3 regions of the Rhizobium sp. YIM 134829 genome follow, and region 3 is predicted to be linked to each of the others. Evidence: predicted binding sites of a transcription regulator. Region 3 holds the regulator's gene; each other region holds the start of a gene.
What was found. Region 3 encodes PhoB, which activates phosphate uptake and scavenging genes when phosphate is short. Its sites were predicted from a motif close to TGTCATNNANCTGTCAT; they were not measured.
Positions count from the first base shown of each region.

Region 1: a site for PhoB is predicted at 1,152-1,168, ahead of phnF (phosphonate metabolism transcriptional regulator PhnF). Genes of this name have one in related genera too.
Region 2: a site for PhoB is predicted at 1,405-1,421, ahead of ACLE20_RS09105 (DUF2794 domain-containing protein). Genes of this name have one in related genera too.

Region 1 is NZ_JBKHKI010000005.1:64,298-66,559, forward strand. Features, by position in the region: gene ACLE20_RS10790 (carbon-phosphorus lyase complex subunit PhnI) at 1-31, opposite strand, end outside; gene phnH (phosphonate C-P lyase system protein PhnH) at 35-631, opposite strand; gene phnG (phosphonate C-P lyase system protein PhnG) at 628-1,083, opposite strand; gene phnF (phosphonate metabolism transcriptional regulator PhnF) at 1,192-1,941, shown strand; FMN riboswitch at 2,029-2,173, shown strand.
Region 2 is NZ_JBKHKI010000004.1:54,636-56,897, forward strand. Features, by position in the region: gene ACLE20_RS09100 (DUF1223 domain-containing protein) at 51-836, shown strand; gene ACLE20_RS09105 (DUF2794 domain-containing protein) at 1,443-1,838, shown strand; gene leuC (3-isopropylmalate dehydratase large subunit) at 2,028-2,262, opposite strand, start outside.
Region 3 is NZ_JBKHKI010000001.1:961,482-963,743, forward strand. Features, by position in the region: gene ACLE20_RS04645 (GcrA family cell cycle regulator) at 24-578, shown strand; gene phoB (phosphate regulon transcriptional regulator PhoB) at 689-1,372, opposite strand; gene phoU (phosphate signaling complex protein PhoU) at 1,545-2,255, opposite strand.

The sequences.
Region 1 (2,262 bases), on a different contig from region 3:
CGACTTCGCCCCCCTTGACAGCAACATACATGGCTCAGACCTCCTCGATCATGGTGGTGCGCGGCAAGGCCAGCGCCTGTGGACCGGCGACCAGAACCAGGTCGAGACCGAGCGGGAAGAGCGCGCGGTTGGCGGTCCGGGCGGCGAGGAAGCCTTCCGGCAGGCCGAGCGGTGCAATCAGGATGTCGCTTTCGATGCCCGGGCCCGTCAGGCGCAGGGTTGCGCCGCCTTCGAGCGCTGCAACGGGAAGGATCAGCGTTGCCGAACGGTCGGGATAGGCGCTGTCGCCCTGCGGGAACTCCAACCACGCGGCCGGATCGCTGCGGCGGCTAAGCAGCGCGAAGCTCGCCAGCGCGGGATCATCCGCAAGCGGCGCGCCGGTCTGGAAGGTGAGCCAACCGGCGCAGGCGCCTGCCACCTCCCGATCTTCGAACCAGACGGGCGTATCGGGATCGGCAAGCGCCAGCAGCAGCGCGGCGGACGCCTCGTCCATTCCCGGCGGCGGCGTCACGAAACCACCCAGATCCGCGCGTCGGCCGGGCTGGGCGAAGGCATCCATGATCTGGCGAAACACCGCCTGTGCTGCCGGCACCGGTTCGGAAAAGCCGTTTTCCAGAAACAGCGCGCTCATGCATCCTCTCCGCGAACAAGGGTGAAGAAGTCGACCCGCGTGGCTTCCGTCTCCTCGGCGTCCCGTCTGCGCCGTTCGGCTTCGGCTTCGATAGCCGGCGCGACGACATCGCGCTCAACACGCTCGGCCCATTCGCTTCTCTGGGCGAGCGCATCGAAATGGGCGACCAGTGCGGCCTTGTCCGGCGAACGGCCGAGAACCATGGCATGCCCGATCTCGCCGGTCGCCAGGCTGACCGTTGCCCGCGTCACGCTGGCTTCGCCGAGATTGAAGGCGCTGCCCCCACCGCCGATCCGGCCGCGCACCATCACCAAGCCAACCTCCGGGCCGCGGATCGCCCGGGCGGCCGGGGCATCGGAGAAATGGGCGCTGTAGGCGGCCGTGAGCGCCTGAAGCGGCATGGCGGTGAGGATATCGAGGGTGCGCTTGCGCGGGTTGAGCGGGGTCGTCATCGTCATATCTCTCAACTTGTCTATTTGTGTAGACAACCAGTCATGATGCGATTTATAAACCGTCAGCGATGACAGCTTGATGACGCCGAAGGCAGCGGGGACTATGGAATGAACGGGTTCGAGGACGGAATTTCGCGCTGGCGGCGCGTCGCCGACGAGATCCGCAGCGAGATCGTGAGCGGCACGTTCTCGAGCCAACTGCCGACCGAGGCGGTCCTTGCGGCGCGTTTCGGGGTCAACCGCCACACGGTGCGCCGCGCTCTGGCCGCGCTCGGCGCGGAAGGCCTGCTGCGCAGCGAAAGGGGGCGCGGCACCTTCATCAATCCCCTGCAGCCGCGTATCACCTACCCGATCGGCAGCCGCGCGCGCTTTTCGGAGAACATGATGCGCCAGTCGCTCGAACCGTCCGGCCGGCTGATCGGCGCCGAGCGAACTGCCGCAACGCCAGCGCAGGCCATCGCCCTCGGCCTTGCGGCGGGCGCGCCCCTCCTGCGGCTCGAACATCTGGCAGTGGCGGGCGGCATGGCGCTCTCACGTTCCACCTCCTATTTCTCGGCTATGCGGTTTCCGGACATCATCGGCGCCTATGCCGAGACCGGCTCGATCACCCGGGCGCTTGCCCAGTCCGGCGTCGAGGACTACCGGCGGCTCGAAACGCGGATCACGGCCGAGCGGATCGCGACGCCGGATGCGGATCTGCTCCAATGCCCGGCCGATGCGATTGTCCTCGTCAGCGAGGCAATCGACGTTGATGCGGAGGGTCGGCCCATCCAGTGGATCCGCACCCGATTCCTGGCCGACCGGCTGGAACTGGTCTTCTCGAACGAGGCGGGCGCTGCCACGCGCGTGCGGGACTAATGCCCTGGCGGAGAAGAATCTTGCTTCAAAGAATGCGGGGGCAAGAATTTTTTCCTTGTTCTTCCCCGTCTGAGCACAGTAATCTCATCAAGTTCTCAGGGCGGGGTGCAATTCCCCACCGGCGGTATCCGGACGTATTCCGGGAGCCCGCGAGCGCTTTCCGCAAGGGAAGGTCAGCAGACCCGGTGAGAGGCCGGGGCCGACGGTATAGTCCGGATGGAAGAGGACAAGTCTGTCAACCGCTCCGTCACGGGCGGTCGTGCGGACCTGTTCGCCCAAGGGATGAAGAGCAGCGCAAGCTGCGGTTTCGCGCCGGCAACG
Region 2 (2,262 bases), on a different contig from region 3:
ATCCCGATCGCCAGAACGTTTCGATCTCCCGAAAAGAAAGTCGATCCCGCATGCCCGCACCACACCTTGCTTCCCTGCTCCTGTCCGTCGGCCTTGCCGCATCGCTGGCAGCCGGCGCCGCGGCGCAGGAAACTGAGCGAAAGGTCGCGGCAGGCGAGGACCCCGGTCAGCTGAAGGGCGTCGTCGAGCTCTTCACCAGCCAGGGCTGTGCATCCTGTCCACCGGCCGATGCGGCGCTCAAGAACCTGATCGAAGACGGCTCCGTCGTCGCCCTGTCCTACCACGTCGACTACTGGAACTATCTGGGCTGGGCCGACACGCTCGCGACCAAGCAGAATACGGCGCGGCAATATGCCTATGCGCGCATGTTCGGCCGCAATGGCGTTTACACTCCGCAGGCCGTGTTGAACGGTCGCGACCATGTCAATGGCGGCAATCTTTCGGGCATTCGCGGCAAGCTGGACGAGATGAAGCAGACCGGCAAGGGCATGCGCGTGCCGGTCGGCGCGGCGCGCAAGGGCGACGAGATCGACATTTCGATCGGCGCCGGCGATGGCAAGGCCAATATCGTCGTCGTCTATTTCACCCGCCAACAGGTGGTCGAGGTGGAAAAGGGCGAGAATAGCGGCAAGAAGATCAGCTATTTCCACGCCGTGCGCGACATCCAGACGATCGGCATGTGGGACGGCACCCCAACCCGCTATGTGCTGCCGGCGAGCGTGCTGGACGAGCAGGAGGACAGCGGCTGCGCCGTGCTGGTCCAGAAGATGAAGTCGACCGAAACTCCAGGCGCCATCATCGGCGCGACGACGCTGCTTTCGGCCGAGGCGCGCTGAGGATCGATGCCGCCGTCCATCGTGACGAGAGCTTCGTTCGGTCCGGCGTCATCGAGGGCTGGGGCTGAGGGTTTCGAAGTCACCGGACCGAACCGGCCATCAGTATTCGGCGGGGAGCCGGACCGATGGCCGCTTGCGCCCGTGCTTGCCGGCCGAAGCCGGAAAAGCCGGGAGACCGGGCCGACGACGAAGAACCTTCGATCGGCACGGACCAGACGACGCCACCGACGGACGGACCCGCAAGGCGTCTTCTGCGCACTCCGCCGCGCCGAAGACCACGGTGCGGCGGAGAGGCGGGACATTCTCCGCTAAATCGGGCAGGGATTTGTTCGGATTGCGGCCGTCAGAAAAAAGCAGTGGAGGAATCAGTCAAGGCCAGGGAACGCAAGGGCGCGGCACGAGTTCGGCTCTGATGACCAAGGCTTCGACCCAGTTTTCGCTTGATCCCTCGTACGCGCCCTTTGGCGCAACCCCGGGCTTGGCCGCAACCATTGCACGGCGACGGCTGCACGGCGCGAGGGCAAGGTTGGGATCGGCGACCTTGCATTTCGCCGCGCCTCAGGCACACTGTCATCCAGCCGTCACGAAGAGAAGGCCGCATTGCGCATGACCGATCAGCCGGATTTGCCGCGAGGCGACGGACCGTCCGGGTCCGACGCCGTGGTCGTCGACCTCAGAGCCTATAAGAGTGCTAAGGACCCTCTCCCGATCACCTTCCATCGCCGCGAGCTCGACCAGATCCTCTGGGTCTATGGCCGGATGGTGGGCGAAGGTGAATGGCGCGACTATGCGCTCGACCACTTGCGCGACAAGGCCGTGTTCTCGGTCTTCAAGCGGGCGGGCGAACTGCCGCTCTACCGCATCGAGAAATGCCCCCGCCTTGCCGCCAAACAGGGCGCCTTCAGCGTCGTCAACACCCACGGTATGATCCTGAAGCGCGGCCACGAGCTGGCGCCGGTGCTGAAGGTGTTCGACAAGCTGTTCAAGGTGGTGAAGGGGTGAGGTAAAGAGGGGATAGGAATCGGATCCTTGCTCCCTCCATTGCCCCGCTGGCGTCTCGGAAGCTTTGCAGAGACGGCAGAATGTCAGGGGCGCCAAACAGGCGAACCAGATCCGCAGCCAGCCATCGAACAAGACATAGAAAAGCCCGCCGCATGGAGATGCGGCGGGCTTTTGTGGGTGTCGATCGGATTAAGCCGCGACGACGTCCTTCTGCCATTCGCGGATATCGACGAAATGGCCGGCAATGGCGGCGGCGGCGGCCATGGCGGGGGAGACGAGGTGGGTACGGCCCTTGAAGCCCTGACGGCCCTCGAAATTGCGGTTCGAGGTGGAAGCGCAGCGCTCGCCCGGCTTCAGCCGGTCGTCATTCATCGCCAGGCACATGGAGCAGCCCGGCTCGCGCCAGTCGAAGCCGGCTGCCTTG
Region 3 (2,262 bases):
GCCTGGAATGGAGACACGAGAGCATGAACTGGACGGATGAGCGCGTCGAAAAACTCAAAAAGCTCTGGGCCGAGGGCCTGAGCGCAAGCCAGATTGCTGCGCAGCTCGGCGGTGTCAGCCGCAATGCCGTGATCGGCAAGGTCCATCGCCTGTCCCTGCCCGGCCGCGCGAAAGCGGGCGGCAGCGCTCCGGCGGCGGCCCGACCGAAGCGTCCGGCTGTCGCGGCCCGGCCGACCACAGCGGCACCTGCCCCGCTTGCTCAGGAGCAGCCGCGTCCGAGCGCACCCCGCCCGGCGGCCCGCACCACCAGCGGCATGGTGATCCACGAAGCACAGGATACGGCGGTCGCTTTGTTCGAGGAAGCACCGCTGCCGGCCAACACCAATGTCGCATCGCCCTCGTCACGCCGCCTGGCGCTGACCCAGTTGACCGACCGGACCTGCAAATGGCCGATCGGCGACCCGATGAAGGACGAGTTTCACTTCTGCGGCAATGATGCGCCCGACACCTCGCCCTATTGCACGTTCCATGCCCGCCTCGCCTACCAGCCTTCGGCGGAGCGGCGGCGCATGCGCTAAGCGCAATCTCGCTTTGTGACGAACGAAAAAAGCCCTTCCTGCGAGATAGCCGGAAGGGCTTTTTTTCTGTCTCTATGCCGAGGCGCGGCGTCCGTGCAGGCTGACGAGCGTCAGCCTTCCAGTGAGTAGCCGGCGCCGCGGACGGTGCGGATCACATCTTGCATATTGGCGAAGTTCAGCGCCTTGCGCAGCCGGCCGACATGAACATCGACGGTCCGCTCATCGACATAGATGTCGTGCCCCCAGACGCCATCGAGCAGCTGCGAGCGCGAGAAGACGCGGCCGGGCGAAGACATGAAGAATTCGAGCAGGCGAAACTCGGTCGGACCGAGGCGCACTTCGCGGCTTTTGCGGTGCACGCGATGGGTCTCGCGGTCGAGCTCGATGTCGCCGCATTTCAGCAGGGAGGAGAGCACTTCCGGCCGGGCACGGCGAAGCATGGCGCGCACCCGGGCGATCAGTTCCGGGGTCGAGAACGGCTTGACGACATAGTCGTCGGCGCCGGTCGCCAGGCCCCGCACCCGCTCGCTCTCTTCGCCACGGGCGGTGAGCATGATGATCGGCAGCCGCTCGGTTTCGTTTCGCTGACGCAGCCGCCGGCAGAGTTCGATGCCGGAGACGCCCGGCAGCATCCAGTCGAGGATCAGGAGATCAGGCAGGCGCTCCTGGAGGCGGATCTCCGCCTCGTCTCCCCGGGCAATCGTGTCGACTTCGAAGCCTTCTGCCTCGAGATTGTAGCGCAGAAGAACGCTGAGGGCTTCCTCATCTTCGACGACGGCGATCTTGGGCTGCATGTCTTCAGACTCCCATTCCGCACCAGCGACAGGGCCGGCCGGACGATTCTGGGCCAAGGGCCCCCTTTCGTCCGCCTCCAGCACACTGTGGGCGGATCGTTGCATGGTCAGGCTGCGGGTTCCGCGGAAAGCGGTCGTCTGTCCCCGGCGGAGTCCGATGACCGCTTGTCCTTCAGGTGGCGAGAGCGCCGACCGTATTGGCGGAATCGTCCTTCGGACGTTCGCCGAGCGGCTGGGCGCCGGTGGTCATGTAATAGATCGTCTCGGCGATATTGGTCGCATGGTCGCCGATCCGCTCGATGTTCTTGGCGCAGAACAGAAGATGCGTGCAGGAGGTGATGTTGCGCGGATCTTCCATCATGTAGGTCAGGAGCTCGCGGAAGAGCGAGGTGTAGATCGCGTCGATCTCGCTGTCGCGCTCGCGGATGCTCTTGGCCTTTTCGGCCGAGCGCGATGCATAGACATCGAGCACTTCCTTCAGCTGCATCAGCGCCAGTTCGGCGAGATGTTCCAGCCCACGAGCGAGCTGGCGCGGCAGGCTGCTGCTCGACACCGCGATGACGCGCTTGGCGGTGTTCTTGCCGAGATCGCCGACCCGCTCGAGATCGGCGGCGATGCGGATCGATCCCATGATCTCGCGCAGGTCCGCCGCCATGGGCTGGCGCTTGGCGATGGTAACGATGGCCTTTTCGCCAATCTGTCGCTCGGCATCGTCGAGCACGACATCGTCGGAGATGACCTTCTGGGCGAGGCCCAGATCTGCATTGACGAGGGCGCGCACGGATTCGGCGACCATCTGCTCGGCGAGCCCGCCCATTTCGGAAATGCGGCGGCTCAAATATTTCAGGTCTTCGTCATAGACGGAAACGATATGGCTGGCCATGAGTCCT